Regions from separate parts of the Dysosmobacter sp. Phy genome, predicted to be linked through region 3. Evidence: riboswitches for the same ligand, from Rfam matches in the RefSeq annotation. Region 3 holds a riboswitch; each other region holds the start of a gene.
The links. A riboswitch is a leader RNA that binds a small molecule or an ion and turns the genes downstream of it on or off. The one in region 3 is predicted to bind lysine.

Region 1 (10,127 bases), 1.5 Mb from region 3:
TGGGAGCCGAAGGACTTGCTCAGATGCCGGATCTCCAAAATCATATCGTTCATATCAGCGATCCCCCCTGCTCCGTCCGTGTTTGAGTTCCTGACGAGTCCGCTCCCGATGCTCCGCGTCCAGCTGCTGCTGTTCCTGCTGGGTCTCCAGGTGCCGCTCGTCAAAGGGCGTGCCCCGGTCCGGATGGCTGTACGTCCCGGCGGCCATGGTCAGATGATCGTCCTGGACCAGCTCGTAGTCGCTGCTGCCGTCCATGCGCCGCTCCACCCACCGCAGCAGGAAGGAGGCGATCAGCGTCATGGTCAGGTAGCCGACCATCTCGATGGTGGCGGAGGGGAAGTACAGGTAGGTGGCGCCCACGGCGCCCCGGTGGGCGGCGAAGAACTCCGTGAAGGAGATGATGAACATGACGGAGGAGTCTTTGATGTTGATGATGAGGTTGTTGCCGATCTGAGGCATGATGTTGCGGATGGCCTGGGGCAGGATGACAGAGGTCATGGTCTGCACGTGGGTCATGCCGATGGCCTTGGCGCCCTCGGTCTGGCCGGGGTCGATGGAGATGATGCCGCCACGGACAGATTCGGCCATGTAGGCGCCGGTGTTGATGGACACCACCAGGATCGCCGCCGCCCACACGCTGGGCCACTGGACCGCGTTGTTGGTGAAATAGGGCAGGCCGTAGTAGATGAACACCGCCTGGAGCATCATGGGCGTGCCGCGGAAGACCTCCACGTAGATCCGCACGATGGCCCGGATCAGCTTGATGACAAAGCGCTTGACGGGCGGGTCGTTCTTGGCGCAGGGGATGGTGTTCAAAATGCCGCAGACAAGGCCGATGATACAGCCGATGGCTGTGGCCACCAGGGCCAGGACAATGGTGTTCCTGATGCCGTTGAGATAGTCGCCGCCGCACCGCTGCCAGAGCTTGACGATGTCGGCGCCCAGTTGTACGAATCGATCCATGAGGGAGGGCTCCCTTCCTTTTTAATATGATGTGTGAGGCGCATCGGAGGAGGGGCCGGGAAGCGGTCCCCCCTCCGACGGGTCTCGAGGCGGGGGACGCGCAGACGTCCCCCGCCTCGGGGATCAGCGTTGGGCTCAGCCCTCGCTCAGGGGCTGGATGGCGATGGCCTCGTCCATCATGGCGTTGAAGTCATCCACGGTCATGGTGGAGAGCACGCTGTCGATGGCGTCCTTGAGGACGGTATTGCCCTTCATCACGGACACACCGATGTTGATGTCGCCCTCGTCGGCGGCAAAGTTGTCGTCAGAGTCGGTAAAGTCCAGGATCTTCATGTCGGGATAGGCGGCCACGGCGCCCATGGCGGTGGGCATGTCGGTGCAGATGAAGTCCACGGTGCCGGTCTCCAGGGCCATCAGCATGGCGGGAGCGGTCTCGGCGGCGGGCTGGATCTGGGCGCCCTCGATCTGGGGCAGCATGGAGTCATACCAGATGGTGGCGATCTGAGCGGTGCAGGAGCCGCCGGAGAGATCGCTGATGCCCTGGGCGCCGGCAAAGGCGCTGTCGGACTTGGTGACGCAGACGATGGAGGCATAGTAGTAGGGGCCGGCGAAGTCCACCTGCTCCATGCGGTCGGCGGTCATGGACTGACCGGCGATGACGGCGTCATAGATGCCGGACTGGACGCCGGGCACCAGGGAGTCCCAGTCGGTGCGGACCACTTCCAGCTCCCAGCCGTTGGCCTCGCAGATCTTCTTGGCCATCATCACGTCGTAGCCGTTGGCGAACTCGCTGGAGTCCTTGATGGGCACGGCGCCGTTGGAGTCGTCGCTCTGGGTCCAGTTGTAGGGGGCGTAGGCGCACTCCATGGCGATGGTCAGCACGCCGTCCTCCACGCCGGAGGCGATCTCACCGGTCTCGGTGCCGGTCTCAGAACTGGTTTCAGTCTCGGCGTCAGCGGTGGTGTCCTCAGCGGCAGTGTCGCCGCTGCCGCCGCAGGCGGCCAGGGACAGGGTCATGGCCAGGGCCATGAGCAGGGTCAAAAACTTCTTCATTTCAATCACCTTTCCAATTTCCGGATTTTGCGGCGGCGGGACGCGCCGTCTCCTCCGCTGCCGCCGTGGGGGAGGGGACGAAAAAATGGACCGCTCTGTCAAGCGGTCCATGGAGAAGGCGGAATGACGCAGTGATTCCGACGACAGCCATTGATAGCGCTTCACAAAGGTTTGTGACAGTCCGGCGGGTCTTTCCCGACGGCCCAGCACCCCGGACCCAGGCAGGTCCGAAGCACTTCGGCGATGTCCCCTTTTCCCTGCGGCGGCTGCCTGGCCTTGCCGTGGGGTACTGATGGACCTCGCGCCTCTATCTCAGCGATCCAATTTTGAGGGTATCCTATCATGTTCCGGAGGCGGTGTCAACTGCCATTGCCGGCAAAGATGCAAAATTTGTATATTCTGCGGCGAAATTTCCCTATGCGTGCCGGCGGGGCTGTGCTATAATAACCGCAATCTGCACGGATTTTGACCGCAGCCCGGCCTTCGCGCGCCGGGAATTGGGAAAGGAGAGAGGATATGCAGGCAGTGGAGCTTGCCATTCTGGACTGGATCCAGCAGACGCTGCGATGCGGCTTTCTGGACGCAGTGCTGCCCGCGATCACCCGGCTCAGCGACCACGGGGAGATCTGGATTTTGCTGGCGGCGGTGCTGCTGCTGACAAAAAAATACCGCTGGGCGGGAGTCTGCGTGGCGTTGGCTCTGGTGCTGGACCTGGCGGTGTGCAACGGCTTTTTAAAGCCCCTGGTGGGCCGAATTCGGCCCTGCGCGGTGAATACCGCCGTGGACCTGCTGGTCCCGCCGCCGGGGGACGCCTCCTTCCCTTCGGGTCACACCGCGGCCTCCTTCACGGCGGTGACGGCCCTGGCCCTGGCGGGCGGCGCGCCCAGGTGGCTGCGGTGGGCGGCCCTGGCCCTGGCGGTAGTGATCGCCCTGTCCCGGCTCTACCTCTACGTCCACTGGCCCACCGACGTGCTGGGCGGCGCGCTGTTGGGCGCGGTGCTGGGCTGGGCCGGCGCCCGGATCACGGCAGCGGCCCGGAGGAAGCTGGCCAGGACATAAAGGAAAAAAGACGAGAGATGCCCAAATGTCGGGTATCTCTCGTCTTTTTCAGCATTCCGGGTGTTCCTCACCCTCCGGGGTCCGGAGGAACTTCTTCACGGCGAAGATGACCGCCACGGCGGCCACGCCCAGCAGCGTATCCAAAGCGCCGCTGTGGCTGATGATCATCTGCCGGACGATGGTGAACAGCAGCACGTCGATGACGGCCGCGGCGGAGTGCAGCGCCAGCATCTTGACGAACTCCAGCCCCATCACCAGCAGCAGGGCGCTGGAGAAGAAATTCCCCAGGCTGAAGGATGCAGGGGCGGTCAGCAGGGTCTTGCCGGTGCTCCACAGCAGCAGCGCGCCGCCGCAGACGATTACCGCCAGAATGACGGCTGCCACCGCCAGCTCCAGGGCCCGGGCGGCTTTGAGAATGGTGTTGTGGTGTTTCATGGTCTCTCCTTTGCGGGGCCCGACGGGCGGGCCGTGCTGGATCCAGTGTATCAGAAATCCGCCGTTCGTCAAGACGGGACCCGGCGGTCAGCGGACGGCCTCCAGAATGGGCAGCAGGGCGCCGCTGTCGAAAAAGTCCACCGCCTTTCCGTAGGTCTCCAGGATCCCCCGGGTCTCGGCGGTCTGCTTTTCCGCAGGAAGGCGGCTGACCTGCCGGTACAGCAGGGCCATCATGGCCCGGTGCCGGAGGCTCAGGCGGCTGTAATCGATGCCGCCCCGCAGGTGGAACAGGATGGCGCGGTCCCAGACGCGCTGCGGCACCTGGCGGCGGAGCGAGCGCCGGATGGAGCGGATGTTCTCCGGGTCCGCCACGTCGGCCAGGCCCACGGTGACGATGACCATGGCGGTGTCCGGCGGCAGCGCCGCGGCGGTCTGCCGCAGGCCCTTGACCCCGCCTGCGTACAGCCCGCCGAAGTAAATGACCCGCTCACAGGCGGACAGGTCCGCACCGGCCCCGAAGCTGGCCGCGGGGAAACCCGTCATGCGGGAAAACGCCTCCGCGTATCGTCTGGCAGAGCCGTACTGGCTGCCGTACAGGATCACACTGCCCATGATTAACCCTCCCCACGTTCTGTTCTCCGGCATTGTACCATGTCCGGAAGCGTGCCGCAATGCCTTGCGCTGGGGCGCCGGATGGGGTATACTATAATATCTGTGAAATTCCAATGGGGAGGCGCACATCATGAAGCTCATGGTCATCGACGGCAACAGCATCCTGAACCGGGCCTACTACGGCATCCGGCCGCTCACCACCCGGGACGGGCTGTACACCCACGCCGTGTTCGGCTTTTTCACCACGCTGCTGCGGCTGCGGGAGGAGGAGCAGCCCGACGCGGTGTGCGTCACCTTCGATGTCCACGCCCCCACCTTCCGCCACACGGCGGACGCCGCCTATAAGGCCACCCGCAAGCCCATGCCCGAGGAGCTGCGGGTCCAGGTGCCGGTTTTGAAGGAGGCCCTGGACGCGCTGAACATCCCCCGCTACGAGCTGGCGGGCTGGGAGGCCGACGACCTGATCGGCACCATCTCCCGCAGGTGCGAGGCGGACGGCTGGGACTGCGTGGTGGTCACCGGCGACAAGGACAGCCTCCAGCTCATCACCGACCACACCAAGGTGAAGCTGGTCTCCACCCGCATGGGGCAGACCACCACCAAGGACATGACCCCCGAGACCTTCCGGGAGCAATATGGCTTCGATCCCATCCACATGATCGACCTCAAGGCCCTCATGGGGGACAGCTCCGACAACATCCCCGGCGTCCCCGGCGTGGGGGAAAAGACCGCCATGGATCTCATCCAGAAGTATGTCAGCATCGACGCGCTGTATGCCGCCATGCCGGATGTGGAGGCCAAGCCCGCCGCGATCAAGAAGCTGGCGGCGGGGGAGGAGAGCGCCCGGCACTCCTACTGGCTGGCCACCATCGTCACCGACGCGCCGCTGGACTTCTCCCCGGAGGAAAACCGGGTACAGGCCCCCGGCCCGGAGGCATACCCGCTGTTTTTGCGGCTGGAGTTCACCAAGCTTATCGAAAAGCTGGGCCTGACGGCGGAGGCGGCGCCGGAAGCGGCGCAGGCGCCCGCGGACTTCACCGTGACCGTGGAGCAGGTGACGGAGCCCGGACAGGCGGAAAAACTGCTGGACCTCTGGCGGCAGGCGGACCATGTGTCGCTGCTGGCCCTGCCGGACCTGACCGGCGTGTCGGTGGTCTGCGGGACCGGGGCGCACAGCGCCGTGACGGCGGAGCTGTTCTTCGACAAGTACCAGGGGGACTGGAACGCCCTGCTGGGCGCCCTGTTCTCCGCTGATATCAGAAAAGTTTCCCACAATGTGAAGGACCTGATGGGCCTGCTGCTGGAAAACGGACTTCCCGCTGAGGGCTTCGTGTTCGACACGGCCCTGGCGGCCTATCTGCTGGACGCCACGGCGGGCAGCTACGATCTCCAGCGGCTGTACGTGGCCTATTTCAACGCGGAGCTGCCTAAGCCGGCGTACCTGGACAAGGACGCCTTCTCCCTGCTGGGGGACGCGGCCGCCGCGGAGGCCAGCTTCGACAACTACGCCGCCGCCGTGGACGGCCTGTACCAGGCGTTGGCACCCAGGCTCCGGGAGAAGGGGCTCTGGGAGCTGTTTGAGACGGCGGAGCTGCCGCTGTGCCGGGTACTGGCGGAGATGGAGCGGACCGGCTGCCGGGTGGACAAGGGGGCTCTGGTGGCCTTCGGGGAGATGCTCTCCGCCCGCATCGCCGCCCAGGAGAAGGCCGTCTACGACATGGCCGGTGAGGAATTCAACATCAACTCCCCCAAGCAGCTGGGCCAGATCCTCTTCGGCAAGCTGGGCCTGCCCCACGGGAAAAAGACCAAGACCGGCTGGTCCACCAACGCCGATGTGCTGGAAAAGCTCCGCTACGAGGCCCCTATCGTGGGGGCGGTGCTGGAGTACCGGCAGTTCGCCAAGCTCAAATCCACCTACGCCGACGGCCTTCTGAAAGCGCTGGACAGCGACGGCCGGATCCGCACCTCCTTCCAGATGACGGTGACAGCCACCGGGCGCCTCAGTTCCACGGAGCCCAACCTCCAGAACATCCCCACCCGGACGGACCTGGGCAGCGAGATCCGGAGGATGTTCATTCCCGCCGATGGCTGCGTCCTGGTGGACGCGGACTACTCCCAGATCGAGCTGCGGCTCCTGGCCCACATCTCCGGCGACGAGGCCATGCGCTCCGCCTTCCGCTCCGGCGGGGATTTCCACGCCGAGACGGCGGCCAAGGTGTTCCACGTGGACCCGGCCGACGTGACCGCAGAGATGCGCCGCCGGGCAAAGGCGGTGAACTTCGGCATCGTCTACGGCATCTCCGCCTTCTCCCTGGGCCAGGACATCGGCGTCACCGTGGCCGAGGCCAAGGACTATATGGAGGCGTACTTCGCCACCTTCCCCGGCGTGCGCCGGTACATGGACGCCGTGGTGGAAAAGGCCAAGGAGACCGGCTATGTGGAGACCATCTTCCACCGGCGGCGGGAGCTGCCGGAGCTGAAGTCCTCCAACTTCAATCTCCGCTCCTTCGGCGAGCGGGTGGCGCTGAACATGCCCATCCAGGGCACGGCGGCGGACATCATGAAGCTGGCTATGATCGCCGTGTGGAAGCGGCTGAAGGCGGAGCACCCCGCCGCCCGGCTGGTGCTCCAGGTCCACGACGAGCTGATCGTGGAGTGCCCCGCGGCCGAGGCGGAGGCTGTGGCCCGCGCCGTGGAGGAGGAGATGGAGCGGGTGGTGTCCCTCTCCGTGCCCCTGACGGCGGAGGCCCACTGGGGCCGCAACTGGCTGGAGGCCAAGGGATGAAGCGTCTGTATCTCATCGGCGGGCCCATGGGTGTGGGCAAGACGGCCGCCTGCCGGTGTTTGCAAAAGAGGCTGGAGCGCAGCGTGTTCCTGGACGGGGACTGGTGCTGGGATGCCTATCCCTTCCAGGTGACGGAGGAGACGAAGGCCATGGTGCTGGACAACATCGCCCATGTACTGAACAACTTCCTCCGCTGCTCCGCCTATGACCATGTGCTCTTCTGCTGGGTATTGCACCGGCGGGAGATCTGGGAGGAGCTGCTGTCCCGGCTGGACACGGGTGGCTGCGCCGTGGTAAAGACCGCGCTGACCTGTTCCCCGGAGGACCTGACGGCCCGGTTGGAGAGGGACGTGGCCGCCGGACTGCGTGCCCCGGACGCTTTGGAGCGGAGCCTCGCCTACCTGCCGCTGTACGGCGCCCTGGGCGTCCGGCTGCTGGACACCACTGCCCTGACGCCGGAGGAGACCGCCTCCGCGATCCTGGAGGCGGCGGGATGAAAAAGCTGGTGATTTTGCTGGGCGTGGCGGGGGCGTCCCTCTCCGCCGTGTTCACCCGCTGGTCCACGGCCCCGGCCCTGGTGCTGGCGCTGTACCGCATGGCCCTCTCCACCGCCATCATGGCCGTTCCGGTCCTGGTTCGGCGGCGGGAGCTGGCGGCCCTGACCCGCCGGGACGTGGCGCTGTGCCTGGTCAGCGGAGTGTTTCTGGGTCTCCATTTCACCGCCTACTTCGCGGCTCTGGAGCGGACCTCCATCGCCGCGGCGGTGGTGCTGGTGGATACGGAGGCGCTGTTCGTGGCCCTGGCCTCCGCGGCGGTGCTGGGCCAGCGGCTGCCGGGAAAGGCCTGGGCCGCCGTGGCACTGGCCTTCTGCGGTGCGGCCGTGGTGGCCATGGGGGACAGCGCCGGAGGCGGCGCCCTGACGGGGGACCTGATCGCCCTGTCCGGCGCGGCCGCGGTGGCGGTCTACACCATGATCGGCGCGGTCTGCCGCCGGAGACTGTCCACGGAGGTGTACACCTTCCTGGTGTATCTGGCTGCGTCGGCATCGCTGCTGGCGGCGGCCCTTGTGAGCGGCACGCCGGTGACGGGTCACGGCGGTGTCAACTTCCTGACGGCCCTGGGCATGGCGGTGTGCTGCACCCTGCTGGGCCACAACGTGTTCAGCTGGGGGCTCAAGTACCTGCCCGCGGCCTTCATCTCCACCGCCAAGCTGATGGAGCCGGTGCTGGCGGCGGTGTGGGGCCTGCTGATCTTCGGCGAGCGCCCCGGCGGGGCCACCCTTCTGGGCGGCGCCGCCGTCGTGGGCGGCATCGCCCTGTACATCCGTGCCTCGGCGTCGCCGGAGGCGGAAAGGAATCAACGATGAGACAAGCAATGCACGTGCGGGTGGTGCCCATGACGGCGGACCACCTGGATGAGATCGCGGAGCTGGAGCGGATCTGCTTCCCGGACCCCTGGTCCCGGAACATGCTGGCAGAGGAGCTGGACAACGCCCTGTCCGCCTTTCTGGTGGCCCTGGATGATGCGGGCCGGGTGGCCGGGTATGCCGGGCTCCAGGTGGTGCTGGACGAGGGCACCATCACCAACATCGCCGTACGGCCGGAGTACCGCCGCCAGGGCGTGGCCCATCAGCTGCTGGATGTGTTTATGAACTTTGCCCGGGGCAACCGTCTGGCCTTTTTGACCCTGGAGGTCCGCTCCTCCAACTACGGGGCCATCGCCCTGTACGGAGAGCTGGGCTTCCGCTCCGTGGGCCGGCGAAAGAACTACTACGAGCATCCCCGGGAGGATGCCATCATCATGACGAAGGAGTTTGACTATGGAACTGAGACTGCCGAATCTGGAGCAGCTGGAGATGGTGTATGAGCGGGACCTGCGGGTTTCCTTTCCTGCGGCGGAGCTGAAGCCGCTGCACATTATCCGCCGGATGCTGGATGATGGGGTCTATCGCCCCTGGTGTCTGTTTGACGGGGACAAGATCATCGGAGAGTGCTTTTTGTGGCTGGGGGAGCCCGGCTGGGCGCTGCTGGACTATCTGTGCGTGAGCCCTGCTTACCGCAACGGAGGGACCGGCGCACTGATTCTGGAGAAAATGCAGGAGAAGGAGCGGGGAACCGTGATCCTCGGAGAGAGCGAGGAACCTCGTTTTGCGCCGGACCCGGCTATGGCGGAACGGCGCCTTGGCTTTTACGACCGCAATGGCGCCCGGATTGCCGGATATGATACGGAGATGTTCGGCGTGCCGTACAAAACTCTGTACTGGTCGGCGGAGCCGCTGCCTGATCAGCAGCTTATGGAGGCGCACAGAACGATTTATCTGCGCAGGTTCTCCCCGGAGAAATATGCGAAATACGTCCGCATTCCCCGGCAGCCTGATGCAGCGCCGCTGGATAAAGTGGCATGGAACGAATGAGGAGATGACGAAACCATGAAGATCCTGGCTTTTGAGTCCTCCTGCGACGAGACCGCCGTGGCGGTGGTGGAAAATGGGCGTACGGTCCTCTCTGACGCCATTGCCTCCCAGGCAGATATGCACGCGCTGTACGGCGGCGTGGTGCCCGAGATCGCATCCCGCAAGCACGTGGAGGCGATCTGCGCCCTGACAGAGCAGGCCCTGCGGGACGCGGGCTGCACCCGTTCGGACATCGACGCCGTGGCCGTCACTTACGCCCCGGGCCTCATCGGCGCCGTGCTGGTGGGACTGAGCTTTGCCAAGTCTGTGGCCTGCGCCCTGGGGGTACCTCTGATCCCGGTTCACCATGTCCGGGGCCACATCGCCGCCAACTATCTGGCCTTTCCGGAGCTGGAGCCGCCTTTCCTGGCTCTGGCCATCTCCGGCGGCAACACGCTGATCGTGGACGTGCGGGATTACACGGATATGGAGATCCTGGGGTCCACCCGGGATGACGCGGCAGGGGAATGCTTTGATAAGGCAGCCCGGGTGCTGGGCCTGCCCTATCCCGGCGGCGCCCCCATGGATGCCCTGGCCAAGCAGTCTCAGGGCGGCGTGTACCATCTGCCCCACGCCCATGTGGACGGGGCGGAGTTGGACATGAGTTTTTCCGGACTGAAAACGGCGGTGGTGAACCTGGCCCACCACGCCCAGCAGGTGGGGGAGGAACTGGACCGGGCGGCCCTGGCCCGGGATTTTGCCCAGGCTGTCAGCGACACTCTGGTGCCCCGGGCCATGGAAGCAGCCCGCCGGAGCGGCCGTACCATC
Region 2 (10,127 bases), 1.5 Mb from region 3:
CGTGGGCGGCGTGGCGGTATTCGCCCTGATCGTGGTGTCCTGCGCGGGTACGCTGAACGGCCTGATGCTCTCCTGCTGCCGGGGAATGTACGCCCTGGCTGTCCGGGGGGAGGGCCCCCGGCCGGACCTTTTCTCCCAAGTGGACCCGGTGACCAACATGCCCACCAACTCCGCCATCGTCAGCCTGGGGCTGGACGCGGTCTGGCTGCTGTTCTTCTACGGCGCCAACCTGGACAGCGGGTGGTTCGGCCCCTTCTGCTTCGACAGCTCCGAGCTGCCGATCATCACGCTGTACGCCATGTATGTGCCCATGTTCATCCAGTTCATGCGCAAGGCGAAGGATCTGAATGGCTTCCGCCGCTTCGTGATGCCGGCCCTGGGCCTTTGCGGCTGCGGCTTCATGGTGTATGCCGCCTTCGCCGGCTACGGCAAAACGGTGTGGTTCTACCTCATCATCTACGCCGTGGTCATGGTGGTAGGCAACCTGCTCTACCGCCGGAAAGCGGATTGATCCGTAAAATTTTCAGAAAAAATTGGCTGGTTTGCCCCTTGACTTTCCGCGCAAGATGGGATATCATGCCCCATAGACAAAAGGGAGTAGCTGGCACAGCAATGTGTATCCAATGGCGTCAGTACGGGTGAAAACCCCGCTTTTGGATGGAAACGGCGAGACTTTTGCATCAATGCGGTGGCATTGGCGCAAAAGCCTCGCCTTTTTGATTGCCGCCGGGAAAGAGGGAAGCTATGGAAGGGAAAAAGGAGTTTTGGCAGCGCAGCCGGGTGGAGCTGTTCCGGGATCTGGAGAGCTCTGAAAGCGGCCTTACCGCCGACCAGGCCGCCAGGCGGCTGGAGCAGTACGGCCCCAATGAGCTGCGGGAGGAGGGCCGCAAGAGTGTGGCGCGGATCTTCCTGGAGCAGTATGCGGATTTTCTGGTGATCATTTTGATCCTGGCGGCGGCGGTGTCCGCGGTGCTGGGGGATGTGGAGAGCACCATCGTCATTCTGGTGGTCATCACCATGAACGCCATTTTGGGTACGGTCCAGACCGTGAAGGCCACGGCCTCCCTGGACAGCCTCCGGCAGATGTCCGCCCCCACGGCCAAGGTCCTGCGGGACGGCCATCTCATCCAGATCCCCGGCCGGGACGTGGTGCCCGGCGACGTGGTGGCCCTGGAGGCCGGCGACGCGGTCTGCGCCGACGGGCGGCTGCTGGAGTGCGCCAGCCTCAAGTGCGCTGAGAGCGCCCTGACCGGCGAGAGCCTGCCGGTGGAGAAAGAGTTGGGTGAGATCGCCGGGGAGGTGCCCCTGGGCGACCGGAAGAACATGGTGTTCTCCGGCAGCTTCGTCACCTACGGCCGGGGGCAGTTCCTGGTGACCGGCACCGGCATGCACACGGAGATGGGCAAGATCGCCGCTCTGCTCAAGAGCACCGAGGAGAAGAAAACGCCCCTCCAGGTGAGTCTGGACCAGTTTGGCCGCAAGCTCTCCATTGGCATTTTGATCATCTGCGCCGCGATTTTTGCCGTTAGCGTCTTTTTGCGCAAGGAGGATGTGGTCAATGCCTTCGTCTTTGCCGTGGCCCTGGCGGTGGCGGCCATCCCCGAGGCTCTGAGCTCCATCGTCACCATCGTCCTCTCCTTCGGCACCCAGAAGATGGCCCGGGAGAATGCCATCATCCGCAAGCTCCAGGCAGTGGAGGGCCTGGGCAGCGTGTCTGTGATCTGCTCCGACAAGACCGGCACCCTGACCCAGAACAAGATGACTGTTAAGGCCCTCTATACCGGCGGCAAGATCATCCGGGCGGAGGAGGCGGACTTCCGCGATCCCGTTCAGGAGCCCCTGCTGCGGACGGCTCTGCTGTGCAGCGACGCCACTGTGGATGAGCACGGCGAGGTGGGCGATCCCACCGAGACGGCCCTGGTGCGCCTGGGCGAGGACTACGGCTTCGACGAGCTGGCCACTCGCAGCAAGTGGCCCCGGATCACAGAGATCCCCTTTGATTCCGACCGGAAGATGATGTCCACGGTCCACCAGCTCTCCGGGGGCCTTCTGATGGCCACCAAGGGCGCCGTGGACGTGCTGCTGGACCGGTGCGTCATCTCCGATGAGGAGCGGGCCCAGGTGGAGGCGGCCAACGAGCGCTTCTCCAGCCAGGGGCTGCGGGTCCTGGCCTTCGCCTGCCGGACGGTGACGAGCCCCGCCGTCAGCCTGGCCGATGAAAACGGACTGACGCTGCTGGGCCTCATTGCCATGATGGATCCGCCCCGTCCGGAGTCCAAAAAGGCCGTGGCGGAGTGTATCGCCGCCGGTATCCGGCCCATCATGATCACCGGCGACCACAAGGTCACCGCCGCTGCCATCGCTAAAGAGATCGGCATTTTGACCGAGGGCACCGAGGCGGTGGAGGGCGCTGTTATCGACAAGATGAGCGACGAGGAGCTCCAGGCCTTCGTCCCCAAGGTCAGCGTCTACGCCCGGGTGTCCCCGGAGCACAAGATCCGTATCGTTCGGGCCTGGCAGGAGCGGGGGAGCCTGGTGGCTATGACCGGCGACGGCGTCAACGACGCCCCGGCATTGAAGCAGGCGGATATCGGCGTAGCCATGGGTGTCACCGGTACGGAGGTGGCCAAGGACGCCGCCGGCATGGTGCTGACGGACGATAACTTTGCCACCATCGTCCAGGCGGTGAAGAACGGCCGCAACGTCTACGCCAACATCAAGCGCTCCATCCAGTTCCTGCTCTCCGGCAACGCCGCCGCCATCATCACGGTGCTGTACGCGTCGCTGCTGGCCCTGCCGGTGCCCTTTGCGGCAGTGCACCTGCTGTTCATCAACCTGCTGACCGACTCCCTGCCCGCCATCGCCCTGGGCCTGGAGCCCCACACCGACGCCGTCATGCGGGAGAAGCCCCGCCCCCGGGAGGAGGGCATCCTGACCCGGGACTTCCTCACCAGCGTGGTGGTGGAGGGCGCGGTGATCGCTGCCGCCGTCATTACCGCCTTCCATCTGGGGCTCAGCGCCGGCGGCGCGGCCCTGGGCAGCACCATGGCCTTTGCCACGCTGTGCCTCAGCCGCCTGTTCCACGGGTTCGACTGCAAGTCCGTCCGGCCGGTGTTGCTGACCCGGCGGTTCTGGGACAACCGCTTTTTGCTGGGCGCCTTTGCCGTGGGCGTGGTGCTGCTGGGTGCAGTGCTGCTGATCCCGCCTCTGGAGCCGCTGTTCCAGGTGGCGGCACTGTCCGCCGGTCAGGTGGGCATCATCGTGGGACTGTCCTTCGGCAGCATGCTGGTGATCCAGCTGCTCAAAGCTCTTCTGCACGGAAAACGTGCGTAAATCTTCTGAAAATTGCCGGCCGGAGGGGATTTCCCCTCCGGCCGGTGCCGCTTTTTCAGGGGCTTCCCTTTTTGGCGGTTTTTGCGTATAATAAGGGTAAAAGAGGAGGCGGGGCCGTGATCAATTCCACACTGTGCTATCTGGAGCGGGGGGACGAATACCTGATGCTCCACCGGGTCAAGAAAGCCCGCGACCTCAACCGCGACAAGTGGATCGGCGTGGGCGGCAAGTTCCTGGAGGGGGAGAGCCCCGAGGACTGCATTCTCCGGGAGACCTGGGAGGAGACGGGCCTGACCCTGACCGATTACCGCTATCGGGGGCTGGTGACCTTTGTGTCTGACCAGGCGCCCACGGAATACATGCATCTGTTCACCGCCACCGGCTGGACCGGCACGCCCCACCCCTGTGACGAGGGGGAGCTGGCCTGGATCAAAAAGGCGGACCTGCGCAGCCTCCCCATGTGGGAGGGGGACAAGATCTTTCTGGACCTGCTGGACCGGGATGTGCCCTTTTTCTCGCTGAAGCTGTGCTACGAGGGCGACCGGCTGACCGGTGCGGTGCTGAACGGCAGCGCGCTGCGCTGAAGAGCGGACAAGAGGAGGAGACGACATGAGCGGAAAGCTGTTGCTGTTCGGGTTTGACACGCTGCCGGCGGTGCTGGCGGTGGAGTCCGCTGTGGGCCCCCTGGGGGCTGAGGTGGTGCCGGTGGCAAAGGCGGACTACAACAAGACCCTAGCGGTGCTGGCGGGACTGGACGACGATCCCGGGGCCGCCCTGCCCTATGCCGGCGGGCCTCTGGGAGGACGGATGCTGGTGCTGTGCGGCCTGGAGGACCGGCTGGACGCCCTGCTGCCGGCCCTGGCCGGGGCGGGCGCGGGGCCGGAGTGCCTGAAAGCGGTTCTCACGCCCCACAACCGCAGCTGGAGCGTCCTGCGGCTCCACCGGGAGCTGCTGCGGGAGCGGCAGGCCATGGAGGGCCGGGCATGAGGCTGCTGATCTCCGCGTGCCTTTTGGGTTGCCGCTGCCGGTACGACGGGGCCTCCAAGGCCCACCCTCTGGCGGCGGCCCTGGCGGAGCGGCATGATCTGGTGCCGGTGTGCCCCGAGCAGCTGGGGGGCCTGGCCACGCCCCGCCCCCCTGCCGAGCGGCGGGGCGAGGCGGTTGTGACCGCCGCCGAGCTGGATGTGACAGAACAGTACCGCCGGGGTGCGGAGGAGGCGCTGACCCTGTGCCGCTTTTTCGGCTGTGAGGCCGCGGTGCTGAAGGAGCGCAGCCCCTCCTGCGGCCACGGGCGGATCTATGACGGTACCTTCACCGGCACATTGACCGCCGGGGACGGTGTCGCAGCGGAACTGCTGGCAGCTCAGGGGCTGGCGGTATATGGAGAATCCCAAATATCCGAACTGCTGAAATGACGAGGTCATACCACCTCGTCATTTTTTACAATTTTCTGCCGAGATTTTATGGGGCTCTCATGGAAAACCAGACTTGCAAAGGGAAGGAGGCTTCTGTATAATGAGGCAAATGACGGAGGAGGGAACACCATGCTGGCTTATCATCACCTGACGGCGGATCGGGCGGCGGTGTCCTCTTATTCCCATTTTCTCTTTTGACCGGCCAGGGGGCCGGTATTTTTTTGCCCGTGTTGTGAGAAGAGAACCCAATGAGTGAGAGGAGAAAACAAATGAACGAAAAAACTGCCGCTTCCCAGGCCCCCATCCGGGACGCCCGAACCCTGGGCGTGCCCAAAATGCTGATCCTGGGCCTCCAGCATATGTTCGCCATGTTCGGCGCCACGGTGCTGGTGCCCATCCTGGTCCAGAGCTACGGTCTGCCCCTGTCCATCCAGACCACGCTGTTTTTCGCCGGCTTCGGCACCCTCTTTTTCCATGTGTGCACCCGGCTGAAGGTCCCCGCCTTCCTGGGCTCCTCCTTCGCCTTCCTGGGCGGCTTCCAGGCCATGGCGGAGATGGACGCCGGCATCTACGCCACCATGGAGGCCTCTGAAAAACTCCAGTACACCTGCGGCGGCATTGTGGTGGCGGGCCTTCTGTATGTGGTGCTGGCCCTGGTCATCAAGGCCGTGGGCGTCCACCGGGTCATGCACTACCTGCCCCCCGTGGTCACCGGCCCCATCATCATCCTGATCGGATTGAACCTGGCCCCCTCCGCCGTGTCCAACGCCTCCACCTGCTGGTGGCTGGCCCTGGTGGCCATGGCCATCATCATTGTGGCCAATATCTGGGGCAAGGGCATGATCAAGATCATCCCCATCCTGCTGGGCGTGGTGGGGTCCTATGTGGTTGCCCTGGTGGCCGGCATGGTGGACTTCTCCGGTCTGGCGGACACCACGCTTCTCAGCGGCATGAATCCCATCCTGGGCTTCCAGCCCTTTGTGACGAATTTCGGCGGAAGCGTGGCGAAGTTTGATATTTCCGCCATCCTGGTCATGGCTCCCATCGCCATCGCCTCCATGATGGAACACATCGGCGATATGTCCGCCATCTCCGCCACGGTGGGCGAGAACTTCATCGAGGACCCGGGCCTGCACCGGACCCTCATCGGCGACGGCGTCGCCACCTCCCTGGCGGGCCTCTTCGGCGGCCCCGCCAACACCACTTACGGCGAGAACACCGGCGTGCTGGTGCTCTCCCGGGTCCACGATCCCCGGGTGGTCCGGCTGGCCGCCATCTACGCGGTGGTGCTGTCCTTCTCTCCGGCCTTTGCCTATCTGGTCAACACCATCCCCGCGGCCATCATCGGCGGCGTCAGCTTCATCCTTTACGGCATGATCTCCGCCATCGGCGTGCGCAACGTGGTGGAGAACCAGGTGGACTTCACCAACTCCCGCAACCTTATCATCGCCGCCGTCATCCTGGTGTGCGGCCTGGGATTCAGCGGAGGACTGACCTTCCACGTGAGCGGCGCCTCCATCACCCTGACCTCTCTGGCCATCGCCGCCATCGCCGGCATTGTTCTCAACGCCATCCTGCCCGGCAACGACTTCCACTTTGGCAAGACCGCGACCTCCGACACCGCCGCCTCCCTGGGCCGGTATTGATCGGAAAATCTTCCCGTCTCCGGAGACCGCGGCCTCCGGAGACGTTTTTTGGAGAAAACAGCAAAAAATGCAGGTTTCCGGTTGACTTTTTTCCAATATTTTATATAATGTACAAGCAACTGAATCCATGATAGAGGCGCGGGCTTCAAAAGTACCGCCTCCCGACGGCAGGACACCGGGGAGGAGGGGAAAGGGGAGACCGCCGAGGCTTCGCTCCGTTGCCTGGCGGAGAGGGGCCGGGCCGCCGGAGAACATCCGCCGGACTGTCACCCCCAAGGTGGAGCGCTGTCATGACCCGTGGGAACCATATCGTGCCTGCGTGAAGCCATGATACCTTCATGGCTTCATTTTTTTGTGTAAGGAGAGAGAAAACATGAGACATCATCTGCGGCGACTGCTGCCCCTGCTGGCGCTGGTGCTGGTGCTGTGCGCGGCCATGGCCGTTCCGGCGGCGGCCAGCGATCCCACCGAGGAACCTGGCACCAAAATGATCGAGTGCCCCGACTGCGGCGCCTCCGGCGCCTGTATGGACTGCTACGGACTGGACCCGGAATGTGAAAGCTGCGGCGGCGAAAATGTCTGCGCCGCCTGCGGCGGCACCGGCTATGTGGAGTCCCCCAGCCATTTTTACAATACCTTCTGGGCTTTGGTGCCCCCCATCATTGCCATCGCCCTGGCGCTGATCACCAAGGAGGTGTATTCCTCCCTGTTCATCGGCATCCTGGCCGGCGGCCTGCTGTACTCCAACTTCTCCTTTGAGGGCACGGTCCTCCACGTGTTTGAGGACGGCATCGTCTCGGTGCTCTCCGACGGGTACAACGTGGGCATCCTGGCCTTCCTGGTGATCCTGGGCACTCTGGTGTGCCTCATGAACAAGGCCGGTGGCTCCGCCGCCTTCGGCCGCTGGGCCCAGCAGCACATCAAGACCCGGGTGGGCGCGCAGCTGGCCACCATCGTCCTGGGCATCCTGATCTTCATTGACGACTACTTCAACTGCCTGACCGTGGGCAGCGTCATGCGGCCGGTGACCGACAAGCACCGGGTCTCCCGGGCCAAGCTGGCCTACATCATCGACGCCACCGCCGCCCCGGTGTGCATCATCGCCCCCATCTCCTCCTGGGCCGCCGCTGTGGCGGGCTTCGCCGAGGACGGCCAGGGCCTGAACCTGTTCATCCGGGCCATCCCCTTCAACTACTACGCCATTTTGACCATCGTCATGATGGTGGGCATGGCCCTGATGAAGACCGAGTTCGGCCTCATGAAGAAGTTCGAGGACAACGCCCGGGAGACCGGCGACCTGTTCTCCGGCCCCAATCCCTACGCCATGATGGACGAGGAGATGGAGGAGGACAAGGGCCGTGTGCTGGACCTGGTGCTGCCCATCGTGGTGCTGGTGATCTGCTGCGTCATCGGCATGATCTACTCCGGCGGCTTCTTCTCCGGCGCCAGCTTCGTGGACGCCTTCTCCGGTTCCGACGCCTCCGTGGGCCTGCTGCTGGGCTCCGCCTTTGCCCTGGTGTTCACCGTCGTGTACTACATGGTCCGCCGGGCCATGTCCTTCCGGGACATGATGGGCTGCATCCCCGAGGGCTTCAAGGCCATGGTGCCCGCCATTTTGATCCTGACCTTCGCCTGGAGCCTCAAGGCCATGACCGACTCCCTGGGCGCCAAGTACTTTGTCCGGGACTTTGTGTGGAGCAGCGCCGCCGGCGTCCAGATGCTGCTGCCGGCCCTGGTGTTCGTGATCGGCTGCCTGCTGGCCTTTGCCACCGGCACCAGCTGGGGCACCTTCGGTATGCTGATCCCCATTGTCCAGAACGTGTTCCCCATGAACAACCCCCTGTCCATCGTGTGCATCTCCGCCTGCATGGCCGGCGCCGTGTGCGGCGACCACTGCTCTCCCATCTCTGACACCACCATCATGGCCTCCGCCGGCGCTCAGTGCGACCATGTCAGCCATGTGTCCACTCAGCTGCCCTACGCCATCACCGCCGCGGCGGTGAGCCTGGTCAGCTACATCTTCGCTGGCTTTGTGCCCAACGCCGTCATCGCCCTGCCGGTGTCCGTGGTGCTGATGCTGCTGACGCTGCTGGTGATCCGCAAGCTGGCCGGAAGAGCGGCCTGAGATCCCGCTGAAACAGGAAAAAGGAGCCGCCCTCTTAAGAGGGCGGCTCCTTTGCACATCGTCAGGCGTTGGGCTCCAAAGGCTGCACCGAGTAGTGCAGGGAGGCGGGGGAGTGGGGGTACTGGCGGCCGAATGCCCGGATGATCCGCTCGCAGACTCTGCAGCTGTTTTCGTAATTGGCCTGGGGCAGCATCAGGATGTACTGGGAGATACTGCAACGGGCGGCGATGTCGCCCTTTCGGAGGCTGGTGCGGATCAGCTCCTGGAGATTTTCCATGCACCGGTCCAGGCTCCGCTTGGGCAGCTCCTGGTTTTGATCGCCGGTGACGGAGAGCAGGCAGATATGGACCGCGTCACCGCTGCGGGCTACGGCCCGGGCTTCGGCGTGGTAGAGGACCTTGAAAAAGTCATAGTCGCAGAACAGCGCACCGGCGCTTCCCTCCGGCTCCCGCAACTGCTCCCGGAGCGTGATGATGGACACCGCCTTGTCATTGACGGTGCGCATGGCCTCCCGGTAGATGGCCCGGGTCTCGTCGGAGGGCATGATGCCGAAATTGTCAAAGAGCAGCTGACTCATGTCCTCGTAGACAGAGATGACCTCCTGCTGCCGGCCCAGGGTCAGCAGATCCTGCATCAGGTGCTGATAGAGCAGCTCATTGTAAGGCTCCACCACCACACTCTTGCGGCACAGCTCCGCTGCCTCCTCCAGGCGGCCGCGGCCCTCCAGCAGGGGAAGGACCTCCTGGACGGTCCGGATGTATAAATTGTGGAAGTAGGCGGAGATGGGCACCACCCAGGGTTCCGCCGACAGCTTGGGCAGAAAATCGCCTCCGTACAGAGCAAGGGCCTGGAGATCGGTCTCGAGACGGGCCTCCTCGTCCTCCTCGGACGCGCCCTTACGGCAGAGCGCCTCAAAATCGTCGGTATCCAGAGAAAAGGGGACCTCTTGGTTCCAGGCGTAAGTACCCTCCTGCCGCACAATGAGACTGTGTCCGGCGGAGCTGTCCAACTGATTGAGCAGGGAGCGCACCCGATGGAACATGGTTTTCAGCGCGTTGATGGGGTTGGAGCTGCGCTCCTCCTCGCCCCACAGAAGATCCGCCAGTTCCTCCTGAGAGATGGAACGGTTGCGGCAATAGATCATGTAGGCCATCAGCAGCCAGACTTTTCTGGAACGGTTATCGCTGTCGTTGATCTCTTTTCCGCCCAGGCGGATCGAGAAGCCGCCCAGCATCCGCACCTGCAGATCCGGGATCTCCATATGCCATCCCTCCTCTCCTGCTGGAAACTGATACGAGCAGATCAATATGGACATACGGATAGAATTATATAGTACAAGATACCACAAACCCCCGGGTGATGCAATGGAAAAAGCGTAAAAGTTACGTCAAAATGCAAAAAATGCGGAGGAATTCGAAAAAGTACTTCACTTTTTCCGGGGAACCTGCTATACTAAAACAGAATGAGACAGTCTGCCCCGGAGGGGCGGAAAGGAGAATCCCCTATGAAAAACTGGAAATTACGGGCGCTTGCGCTGTTGCTGCTGCTGTCCATGGCTCTGACCGGCTGTGCCGCCGGCACGGAAACCGAAGCGGCGGCCGGAGAAGA
Region 3 (10,127 bases):
TCGGCAGCTTCCCCGGCATCCCCTTCAGCTTCATTCTGGTGCTGGTGGTGTTCGCTATCTTCCACGTGTTCCTGACCCGGTCTGCTCTGGGCCGTCAGATCTACTGCGTGGGCGGCAACCCCGAGGCTGCCCGGCTGTCCGGTATCCCCTCCAAGAACGTGCTGACCTTCGTGTATGCCCTCTCCGGCTTCACCGCGGGTCTCGCCGGTGTGGTGTCCGTGGGCCGTCTGGCCTCCGCCAACGGCAATGCCGGCTCCACCTATGATACCGACGCCATCGCGGCCTGCATCATCGGCGGCGCCTCCTTCACCGGCGGCAAGGGCACCATCTGGGGCACCCTGATCGGCGCTCTGCTGATGGCCGTTATCCGCAACGGCCTGAACCTGATGGGTGCTCAGACCAACGTGCAGTACATCGTCATCGGCGCCGTCATCATCCTGGCGGTCACCATCGACGTGTTCCGCAACAAGGCTGAGGCCAAGGCCCGGAAGATGGCTGCTCAGTAATCCCCTTCCGCACAGATGTTTCTATTGCAGCGGCCCCGCCTTTTGGCGGGGCCGCTTTTTCCATGCTTTTTACCGGACGGTATCTTTCTGCCGGAGGAATCAGGAATGGCCTGTGAGGGATACTTGATTTATTCACACTTTTCCTGTATCATGAATTTCAATTTTTAAAAGAAGAGAAAGGAGCGACTTCATGCCGATCCAATTCAATTTCGGCGGATTCGACTTCGGGAATTTTGGTGCGGGCGCCCAGAACAATCAGGGCGGCTTCACGCCCCCACCCAAAAAGCCCCGCAAATCCCGCAAGGCCGTGGGCAGCCCCGCCGGGCGCATCGCCATCAACCTGCTGGTCACGCTGGTATTCGCCCTGGGCTATTTCTATATCGAGCTGCCCGCTCTGAACTTCCACGCCGAGGAGCTGTATGTGTTCCTCTTCCTGGTCTGCGCGGTGTACTGCGTGTGCGCCGTGTTCACCTCCGGCTTTCAGGGAGACGGCGCCAAGGGCTATTTCCACTTTGTGAAAAAGCAGTGCACCATCCCCTTCTTCGCCGTGGCGGCACTGATCGCCGTGATCCTGGTGGGCGCTGCCAGCTCCTGGGTGGTGATCCGGGCCGGCAGCTACGCTGAGCTCCTCACGGTCGAGTCCGGCGATTTCGCCGCCGAGGTGGAGGAGATCTCCTATGACCAGATCCCCATGGTGGACAAGGACTCCGCCGAGCGTCTGGCTACCCGGAAACTGGGTGAGCTGGCGGACATGGTGTCCCAGTTTGAGGTCCAGGAGGGCTTCACCCAGATCAACTATCAGGGCCGGCCTGTGCGGGTGGCGACGTTGGAATACGCCGACCTTATCAAGTGGTTCACCAACCGCTCCGAGGGTCTGCCGGCCTACCTGATTGTGGACATGGTGACCCAGGACGTGGAGGTGGTGCGCCTGGAGGAGGGCATCCGCTACACCACCGCCGAGCACTTCGGCCGAAACCTCCAGCGGCACCTGCGGTTCCATTACCCCACCTATATGTTCGCCAACCCCGTCTTTGAAATCGACGAGGAGGGCACGCCCTTCTGGGTCTGCCCCCGGATGGTCAAAACCATCGGCCTCTTCGGCGGCACCGACATCCACGGCGCCGTGCTGGTCAACGCCGTCACCGGCGAGAGCCAGTACTATGAGGAGGTCCCCTCCTGGGTGGACCAGGTGTACGTGGCGGACCTCATTATGGAGCAGTACGACTACTACGGCATGTACGCCAACGGCTTTTTGAACTCCATCTTCGGCCAGCGGGACGTGAAGGTCACCACCGACGGCTATAACTATATCGCCATCGGAGACGACGTGTATATGTACACCGGCGTCACCTCCGTCACCACCGATCAGTCCAATATCGGCTTCCTGCTGAGCAACCAGCGGACCAAGGAGACCAAGTTCTACACGGTGGCCGGTGCCACGGAGTCCTCCGCCCAGGCCAGCGCCCAGAGCCAGGTCCAGCAGATGCGCTATATCGCCACCTTCCCCCTGCTGCTGAACGTGGCGGACCAGCCCACCTACTTCATGGCCCTCAAGGGCGAGGACGGCCTGGTGAAGATGTATGCCATGGTCAACGTCCAGCAGTACTCCATCGTCTCCACCGGCGCCACCGTGGCCGCCTGCGAGACCAGCTACCGCCAAGCCCTGGCGGACAACGGCATTATCAAACAGGAGGAGGCCGGGGTGGATCAGTCCGGTGACAGAGACCTGGGGCCCGCCCAGTTTGAGATCACGGATATCCGCACGGCGGTCATTGGCGGCAGCACCCAGTATTTCCTGGGCGCCGGTGAAAACGCGGAGCATGGCGCGGTCTACTACCAGATCAGCGCGGCGGACGATCCCAGGGTGGCCATGCTGCAGGTGGGAGACGGTGTGCTCATCAGCTTTGACCGGAACCAGACCCCGCAGGAGCTGACCGTTGGGAGCGGCGGAGACAAGGTGGTGCTGTACACCATTTTCCGTGCCGAGAGCCTGGGCGACTACTACGGCTCATCAGCCCCAACAGACACGTCCCCCGACCAGACGGCAGAGAACGCCGCCTGAGAACAGAAAGAAGGAATTTTTATCAGCGCACTTCAGGAATTTGTCTCCCTGCTGACCGGCACCTTTAATAACCGGGACCAGCTGGCGGCCTTCCAGGCCCAGGGCGTGGAGGGCTACCCCGCCGCACGCCACGTGAACACCGTCCTCAACGACCGCATCGACGGCCTGCCGGAGAACTTTGACGGCGTCTTTATGCTGGAGGAGAGCGACTACACCGTGAACGGCCGCACCAACCCCATGCCCCACCTGTTCCTCTTCACCCTGGAGCCGGGCGGCCGGGTGAAGCTGACCAGCTACGACATGCCCGCCCCCTACACCAAGGAGACCTTCCGGGCGGAGAGCCTGGGCCGTCTGAACTACGCCGACCTGACCCCCTCCGCCAAGTTCACCCCCGCCCTGTACGAGTACAGGGACGGCGGCTGGGAGGGCGGCAGCGAGAGCATGTTCACCCCCGTGCTGAAATTCAAGCTGTGGGAGCGGTTCACCCCCGAGGTTCTGGTGGTTTCCGAGTCCATGGAGATGAACGGCAAGCGGACCTTCGGCTATGACCAGCCCCTGGAATACCGCCGCTGCCGGTAATGCATCCGCCGAAAAGGCCGCCCTGACGGGCGGCCTTTTTCTGTTCCGCGGAAGAGAAAAATTGTTTTGAAGTCGTTGACATCCCTTTTTCCGGCGCATATACTGGAATTCATTAGAAAAAGGAGCGTGAAACCCATGGACCTGAGACTCAATGACGCGGTCATGAACGTGGAGCTGTCCGGCATCCGCCGGTTCACCTTTCTGGTGCGGGACACCCCCGGCGCCTGCGCCCTGACCATCGGGGAGCCGGATCTGAACACCCCGGACCCCATCAAGGAGGCCGCCAAGGCCGCCCTGGACGCCAACGACACCCACTATCCGCCCGGAAACGGCTTCCCCTACCTGCTGGAGGCCATCTCCAAGTTTGAGGCGGAGCGCCACGGCCTGCACTACGGCCCCGACGAGATCCTGGTGACCGTGGGCGCCACGGAGGCGCTGTCCGCCACCTTCAACACCCTCCTCAACCCCGGCGACGAGGTCATCATCCCCACCCCCGCCTTCGGCCTGTACGAGTCCATCACCCGCCTGTGCCGGGGCGTGCCGGTGTTCCTGCCCACGGAGGACAACGGCTTCCAGATCGACCCCGCAGCCCTGGCGGCGGCCCTGACCCCCCGGACCAAGGCCATCATCCTGACCTCCCCCAACAACCCCACCGGCTGCATGTACAGCAAGGAGACCCTGGACGCCATCCACGAGGTGCTCAAGGACCGGCCCGTGTTCGTGATCTGCGACGACGTGTACCGGACGCTGACCTATGTGGACGGCTACCACAGCTTTGCCGAGTACCAGGACATGCGGGACCGGATCGTGGTGGTCCAGAGCTTCTCCAAGCCCTATGCCATGACCGGCTGGCGCGTGGGCTACCTGCTGGCGGACAAGGCCGTGAAGAGCCGGCTGGAGGTGTTCCACCAGTACGCCGTCACCTCCGTCCCCGCCTTCATCCAGCCTGCCTGCGTCAAGGCCCTGGAGAGCGACACCGCCCCCATGGTGGAGATCTTCCGCAAGCGGCGGGATTACATCTACCGGCGCCTGACCGATATGGGCTTCGCCATCCAGGAGCCCCAGGGCGCCTTCTATGTGTTCGTGGACGTGCGCAAGTACGGTATGGACTCCATCACCTTCTGTGAGCGGATGCTCAGAGAGAGCCTGGTGGGCGCCATCCCCGGCATCTATTTCGGGACCGAGGGGTACATCCGGCTGTCCTACTGCTACTCCGACGCAGACCTGAAAGAGGGCCTGGACCGGATCGAGCGGTTCATCAAGAGCCTGTAAAAAAGAGAAGCGGCGCCGTGCGTTTGCACGGCGCCGCCTTTTATTCCCGATATTCCAGCAGGTCCTCCACCCGGCAGCCCAGGACGAAGCAGAACCGGGCCAGCACATCCGCGTCGATCTTCTCCACATCGTCCCGGAACCATTTGTCCACCACTTCAAACCGGGTGTTGGCGGCCTTGGCCAGCGCGTTGCGCTTCATCTGCCGCTGTTCCAGAACTTCCCGCAGGCGGACATGGACCCGGCCGTATTCCCGTATCGCCATGACAGACTGGTTCTTCTCCATATCCTCACCTCACACAGTCAACTTGTCCGGAGCGCAGCGGATCGCTGCTCTCATGAAATATAGTTACTATATTTGGAGTAATTTGTAAAGAGGCGTATGGATTTTTGCAAAGATCTGTATGGCAGACGACACGCACCGGTGAAAGCGCGCTCCGGGCGCTGGAGCGGCAGGATTTCGGAACGGCCCGGAGCATTTTGATCTCCGCACAGCAGGCGGCGGAGGAGCGGTACCTGGAACAGGAGGAGGCAGAAGCATCAGGCTTGTTCGAGGCACAAGCATTGCCGCCTGCGGGGAATCCGCCCCCATTTTCTTTTGTCTTGACAAAAGAAAACGGCCGCGGCCGGTCAAGAGAAAACCGCTTTGGACGAAAGGACGGCCCAAGGGCCGTCCTTTCGTGATGGCGGGGGCCGTGCGAATCGGTCCCCCGGCGGCGTCGGTCTGCCGTCCCTGCGCTATCCCCCTTCCGCGCACAACCTTGTCCCCGCATAACAACTGCGCCGCTCAACGGGGTGTATGTCGAATCGATCAGCTTCTCTTTCCGCTGCCGCTCACCAGGCGCTCATCGAAAGCCGGGGCAGCGGCAGCGGTAAGAGGAGCAGGCCAAATCGTTGATCACCCCCCATTCATCCGCTGCACGGTCTATGCGGCTCCAGGGTCTTTCGACCGCCGGGGTAAAGCGCAGGGACGGCGGGGCTATCGACACCCTCCGCACCGATTCGCGCGACCCCCGCATACACGAAGAGGCGGCCCTTTTAGGCCGCCTCTTCGTCCGGGCGTCTTTTCTTTTGGACCGTGCACGGCCCGTTTTCTTTTCGTCTTGCCGAAAAGAAAATGGGGGGTGCATTCCCCGGGAACCTCCCGGTCCCCGCCGCCCTGCCGCACCGGCAAAAAAGGGCCGCCCCCTGCGGGACGGCCCTGCGCGTATGGGAAGATCGCCGTCTCAGTTCAGAGACACCGCGGTACCGCTGACGGTGACCATCAGCATCCCGTTGTCCGCGCCCAGCACCTCGTAGTCCACGTCGATGCCAACCACAGCGTCGGCGCCCAGGATCTGCGCCCGCTGTTCCAGCTCCGCCAGCGCCTGGGTGCGGGCCTTCATCAGCTCGTCCTCATAGGTGTTGGAGCGCCCGCCGAAGAAGTTGGATAATCCCGCGGCAAAGTCCTTGAGGACATTGACGCCGGAGATCACCTCTCCGAACACGACGCCGTGGTACGCGGTGATGGTGCGGCCCTCCACGGAGGGGGTGGTGGTGAGAATCATGAAAGTTCCTCCTTTTGTCATCCGGTGGTCAATCCAGCATCAGCAGCTTCTGCAAAAACGCCACGCCCTGGGGCAGCACCGCCTCGTCGTCAAAGGCGAACTCCGGCGCGTGGAGCTGGGGCGTATCCCCCACGCCCAGCAGGAAGAACACACCGGGGGTGTACTGCTGGTAGAAGGAGAAATCCTCCGCCGCCAGCATCGGCGCCTCCAGAAGAAGGGGCGCGTCAGCCCCCAGCTTGGCGGAAACGTCGGCGTACAGCTCCTCGTGGTTCCACACCGCCGGATACCCCTCGCTGAGGTGGACGGTAACGGTACAGCCGGTCTCCGCCTCCAGTGCCTTGCCGATGTCCTGGAGCTGGCGGCGGCAGAAGCGGAAAGTCTCCTCCCGGTAGGTCCTCAGGCTCCCCTCCAGCACCGTGCGGCCGCTGATGGCGTTGCGGACCGTGCCGGAGACCATCTTGCCGAAGCGCAGCACCCGGGGCTCCGCCGGGGGCAGGGAGTCCATCATGGCGTATGCCCGCTGGAGATAGGCGATGCCCGCGGTCAGGGCATCCCGGCCCTCGCTGGCCCGGCTCATGTGGACGCTGCGGCCCTCCACGGTGACGGTGACCTCGTTGGACCGGGCCATGAGGGGACCGGGGCGGGAGGCGATCACGCCCTGCTCCAGTCCCGGCCACAGGTGCAGGCCGAAGATGTGCCGGACACGGTAGCGCTCCAGCACGCCGGCCTGGCAGAGCTTGCCGGCACCGCCGGTGGTCTCCTCCGAGGGCTGGAAGATCAGCAGCACGTTCCGGGGCAGCTCAGAGAGGTGGGCGGCCACATATTCCGCCAGGGCCAGCACCATGGCGGTGTGGCCGTCGTGGCCGCAGGCGTGCATGACGCCGGGGTGGGCCGAGGCATAGGGCAATCCCGTCCGCTCCGGCACCGGCAGGGCGTCCAGATCCGCCCGGAAGGCCACGCTCTCATGGCGTCCGGCGTCGAACCAGGCGCACACGCTGCCGGTGATAGGCGTAAACACCTTGCACCCCAGCGGCTCCAATACAGAGCGGACATATGCCGTCGTCTCCGGCAGCTGATTGTCCAGCTCCGGGATCCGGTGGAGCTGGCGGCGGTATTCGACCACGGACATGGGCAGGACCTCCTTGCAAGCGCGTATCATTCTTGCTATCAATATACCATTCCCCGCCCCGGGGAACAAGGGGCGGGGGCGAATTTGGCGCTTTCCACAAGAGAGGATCCGGAATCGCTGGGGAATTTTTGAATTTTTCTCTTGCAACCGCCGCCTGATGGTGTTATGATGTCTCAAAATGAGATAGAGGCGCGGATGCGACGATGTCATGGGAGCCGACGGGCAAGGATCATGGCAAAAGCAAGTCCGCCGAACTTTCCGCTCAGGTATGAACGGGAGGTGGGCCCGTGGGGAATACCTGCGGGACTGTCCGCGGGCGTCCCCGCGGGGGCGCTATCCGCTAACAGGTCACTCCGTGCATGGGCGCGGGAGCTGTCGGTAGGGGCGTGTCTCTACCGACTTTTTGTTTTTCTCCCTCAGGGGAGAGCTGGTCCCCGTGACCGAAAAAAAGAAAAGTATGGAGGGCACACAGTATGAAGTTCGAACATTTGCAGGGATCCATCGTCGCTATGGTCACCCCGTTCCACGAGGACGGCAGCGTCAATTTCGAGGTGCTGACCGAGCTGCTGGAGCGCCAGATCGCCGAAGGCACCGACGCCATTTTGACCCTGGGCACCACCGGCGAGTACTCCACCATGACCCATGAGGAGGACGCCGCCGTGGTGGCCCACACCATCAAGGTCGTGAACGGCCGGGTGCCGGTCATCGTTGGCAGCGGCTCCAACTGCACCGCCACCCAGGTGGAAAAGAGCATCGAGTACCAGAACATGGGCGCCGACGCCCTGCTGCTGATCGCGCCCTACTACAACAAGGCCAACCCCGAGGGCATGTACCGCCACTTCGCCGAGACGGCGGACGCGGTCCACATCCCCTGCATCCTCTACAACGTCCCCGGCCGCACCGGCTGCTCCATCCCCGTCTCCGTGGTGGAGAAGCTCAGCAAGCACCCCAACATCGCCGGCATCAAGGAGGCCAGCGGCGATATGTCCTACGCCATGAAGGTCGCCCACTGCATCGGGCCGGACTTCGCATTGTACTCCGGCAACGACGACATCACCGTGCCTCTCATGAGCATCGGCGGCAGCGGCGTCATCTCCGTCTACGCCAACGTCATGCCCCGGATGTGCCATGAGATCGTGGCGGACTACCTGGGCGGCAACCAGGCCCGGGCCGTTGAAAATCACCTGAAGTACTTAAAGCTCATGAACGACCTGTTCATGGAGGTGAACCCCATCCCCGTCAAGGCCGCCATGAACCTGATGGGCCTGAACGTGGGTCCCATGCGGCTGCCCCTGTGCGAGATGACCCCGGAGCACACCGAGGCCCTGCGCCGCACCCTGGAGGAGGCGGGACTGCTGTGAGATACATCCTCATCGGACGGGGCAAAATGGGCAAACTGATCCGGGAGACGGCCACCGCCGCCGGAGACGAGATCCAGGCCGCCTTCGGCCACGACGATCTGGACCAGCTGGGACAGCTGGGGAAGGCGGCCGACGTGGTCATCGACTTCTCCCGGCCGGAGGCCCTGCCGGAGATCGCCGCCTACGTCCGCCGGACCGGCACGCCCCTGCTCTCCGGCACCACCGGCTACTCCCCCCGGGACCTGGAGCTGCTCCGGTCCCTGGGCACCGCGGCCCCCGTCCTCTGGAGCGCCAACTTCTCCCTGGGCGTGGCGGTGCTGTACCGGGCCTTGCAGACCGTCTCCGGCGTGCTGAAGCCGGACTTTGACATCGAGATCACTGAGACCCACCACAACCAGAAGGCCGACGCCCCCAGCGGCACAGCAAAGCTGCTGGTGGAGGCCCTGGACCCCCAGCACGCCCTGCGGCCGGTGTACGGCCGGGAGGGCAATTGCGGCAAGCGGTCCCGGGAGGAGATCGGCATTCACGCCCTGCGGGGCGGCACCGTGGCCGGGACCCACACGGTCCACTTCTTCGGCCCCGACGAGGAGCTGGAGTTCACCCACCGGGCCGCCAGCCGCCAGATCTTTGCGGGCGGCGCGCTGCACATGGCCCGGCTGCTGCCGGGAAAGCCCTGCGGGGTCTATGACCTGCAAAAAATCTTGTTTGGAGAGTGACTATGAACGCCCAGGAGATCATTGATTACATTGCAAATTCCGAGAAAAAGACCCCGGTGAAGGTCTATGTCAACACCACCGGCCCCGTGGACTTCGGCACCGCCAAGGTCTTCGGCGGCGCCAACGCCCAGGGGGTTGGCAGCTACGTGGTGTTCGGCGACTGGAAGGACCTGGCCCCCATCCTGGAGGCCAACGCCGCCAAGATCACCGACACCGTAGTGGAGAACGACCGCCGCAACTCCGGCGTGCCCCTGCTGGACATGAAGGGCATCCCCGCCCGGATCGAGCCCGGCGCCATCATCCGGGAGAAGGTGGAGATCGGCGAGGGCGCCGTCATCATGATGGGCGCCGTCATCAACATCGGTGCCGTCATCGGCAAGGGCACCATGATCGACATGGGCACCATCCTGGGCGGCCGGGCCATGGTGGGCGACCGGTGCCACATCGGCGCGGGCACCGTGCTGGCCGGCGTGGTGGAGCCCGCCTCTGCCACCCCCGTGGTCATTGAGGACGACGTGGTCATCGGCGCCAACGCCGTGGTCATCGAGGGCGTCCGGGTGGGCCGGGGCGCTGTGGTGGCCGCCGGCGCCGTGGTCATTGAGGACGTGCCCGCCGGCGCCGTGGTGGCCGGCAGCCCCGCCCGGATCGTGAAGATGAAGGACGAAAAGACTGAGGGCAAGACCGCCCTGGTGGATGCTCTGCGCAAGCTGTGAGAATTGACAAACCGCCCTGCTGAACAGCAGGGCGGTTTTTTGCAGTTTGACAAAATTCGCAGGGTTTTTTTGGCAGAAAGCGTTTGCGGTTTTGATTGCCTCCGCCGGGAAAGTATGCTATCCTTAATACCAACCATTCAACTGAACAAGCGAAGGGGGCCTGGGGATGCTGGCATTGGACTTCATCAACGTAGGCAACGGCGACTCCATTCTGATCCGGGAGCTGGACGCAGGACGGCAGACAT

Region 1: another riboswitch for lysine. It lies ahead of ACVDHE_RS01350 (transporter substrate-binding domain-containing protein); the one in region 3 lies ahead of dapA (4-hydroxy-tetrahydrodipicolinate synthase).
Region 2: another riboswitch for lysine. It lies ahead of ACVDHE_RS01705 (Na+/H+ antiporter NhaC family protein); the one in region 3 lies ahead of dapA (4-hydroxy-tetrahydrodipicolinate synthase).

Annotation. Positions count from the first base shown of each region.
Region 1 is NZ_CM136997.1:282,000-292,126, reverse strand. Features, by position in the region: gene ACVDHE_RS01360 (amino acid ABC transporter ATP-binding protein) at 1-53, opposite strand, end outside; gene ACVDHE_RS01355 (amino acid ABC transporter permease) at 55-963, opposite strand; gene ACVDHE_RS01350 (transporter substrate-binding domain-containing protein) at 1,099-2,016, opposite strand; lysine riboswitch at 2,163-2,334, opposite strand; gene ACVDHE_RS01345 (phosphatase PAP2 family protein) at 2,533-3,075, shown strand; gene ACVDHE_RS01340 (hypothetical protein) at 3,124-3,510, opposite strand; gene ACVDHE_RS01335 (flavodoxin domain-containing protein) at 3,598-4,122, opposite strand; gene polA (DNA polymerase I) at 4,253-6,907, shown strand; gene ACVDHE_RS01325 (AAA family ATPase) at 6,904-7,404, shown strand; gene ACVDHE_RS01320 (DMT family transporter) at 7,401-8,273, shown strand; gene rimI (ribosomal protein S18-alanine N-acetyltransferase) at 8,270-8,773, shown strand; gene ACVDHE_RS01310 (GNAT family N-acetyltransferase) at 8,727-9,320, shown strand; gene tsaD (tRNA (adenosine(37)-N6)-threonylcarbamoyltransferase complex transferase subunit TsaD) at 9,336-10,127, shown strand, end outside.
Region 2 is NZ_CM136997.1:360,764-370,890, reverse strand. Features, by position in the region: gene ACVDHE_RS01735 (APC family permease) at 1-511, shown strand, start outside; gene ACVDHE_RS01730 (cation-translocating P-type ATPase) at 745-3,333, shown strand; gene ACVDHE_RS01725 (NUDIX hydrolase) at 3,450-3,917, shown strand; gene ACVDHE_RS01720 (DUF3783 domain-containing protein) at 3,943-4,320, shown strand; gene ACVDHE_RS01715 (2-thiouracil desulfurase family protein) at 4,317-4,748, shown strand; gene ACVDHE_RS01710 (uracil-xanthine permease family protein) at 5,018-6,394, shown strand; lysine riboswitch at 6,518-6,690, shown strand; gene ACVDHE_RS01705 (Na+/H+ antiporter NhaC family protein) at 6,768-8,519, shown strand; gene ACVDHE_RS01700 (BTAD domain-containing putative transcriptional regulator) at 8,581-9,780, opposite strand; gene ACVDHE_RS01695 (transglutaminase-like domain-containing protein) at 10,024-10,127, shown strand, end outside.
Region 3 is NZ_CM136997.1:1,983,410-1,993,536, reverse strand. Features, by position in the region: gene ACVDHE_RS09705 (ABC transporter permease) at 1-506, shown strand, start outside; gene ACVDHE_RS09700 (CvpA family protein) at 697-2,568, shown strand; gene ACVDHE_RS09695 (hypothetical protein) at 2,590-3,147, shown strand; gene ACVDHE_RS09690 (pyridoxal phosphate-dependent aminotransferase) at 3,283-4,419, shown strand; gene ACVDHE_RS09685 (helix-turn-helix domain-containing protein) at 4,460-4,702, opposite strand; gene ACVDHE_RS09680 (putative heavy metal-binding protein) at 5,643-5,963, opposite strand; gene ACVDHE_RS09675 (M20 metallopeptidase family protein) at 5,992-7,092, opposite strand; lysine riboswitch at 7,269-7,436, shown strand; gene dapA (4-hydroxy-tetrahydrodipicolinate synthase) at 7,566-8,453, shown strand; gene dapB (4-hydroxy-tetrahydrodipicolinate reductase) at 8,450-9,169, shown strand; gene dapD (2,3,4,5-tetrahydropyridine-2,6-dicarboxylate N-acetyltransferase) at 9,172-9,882, shown strand; gene ACVDHE_RS09655 (ComEC/Rec2 family competence protein) at 10,049-10,127, shown strand, end outside.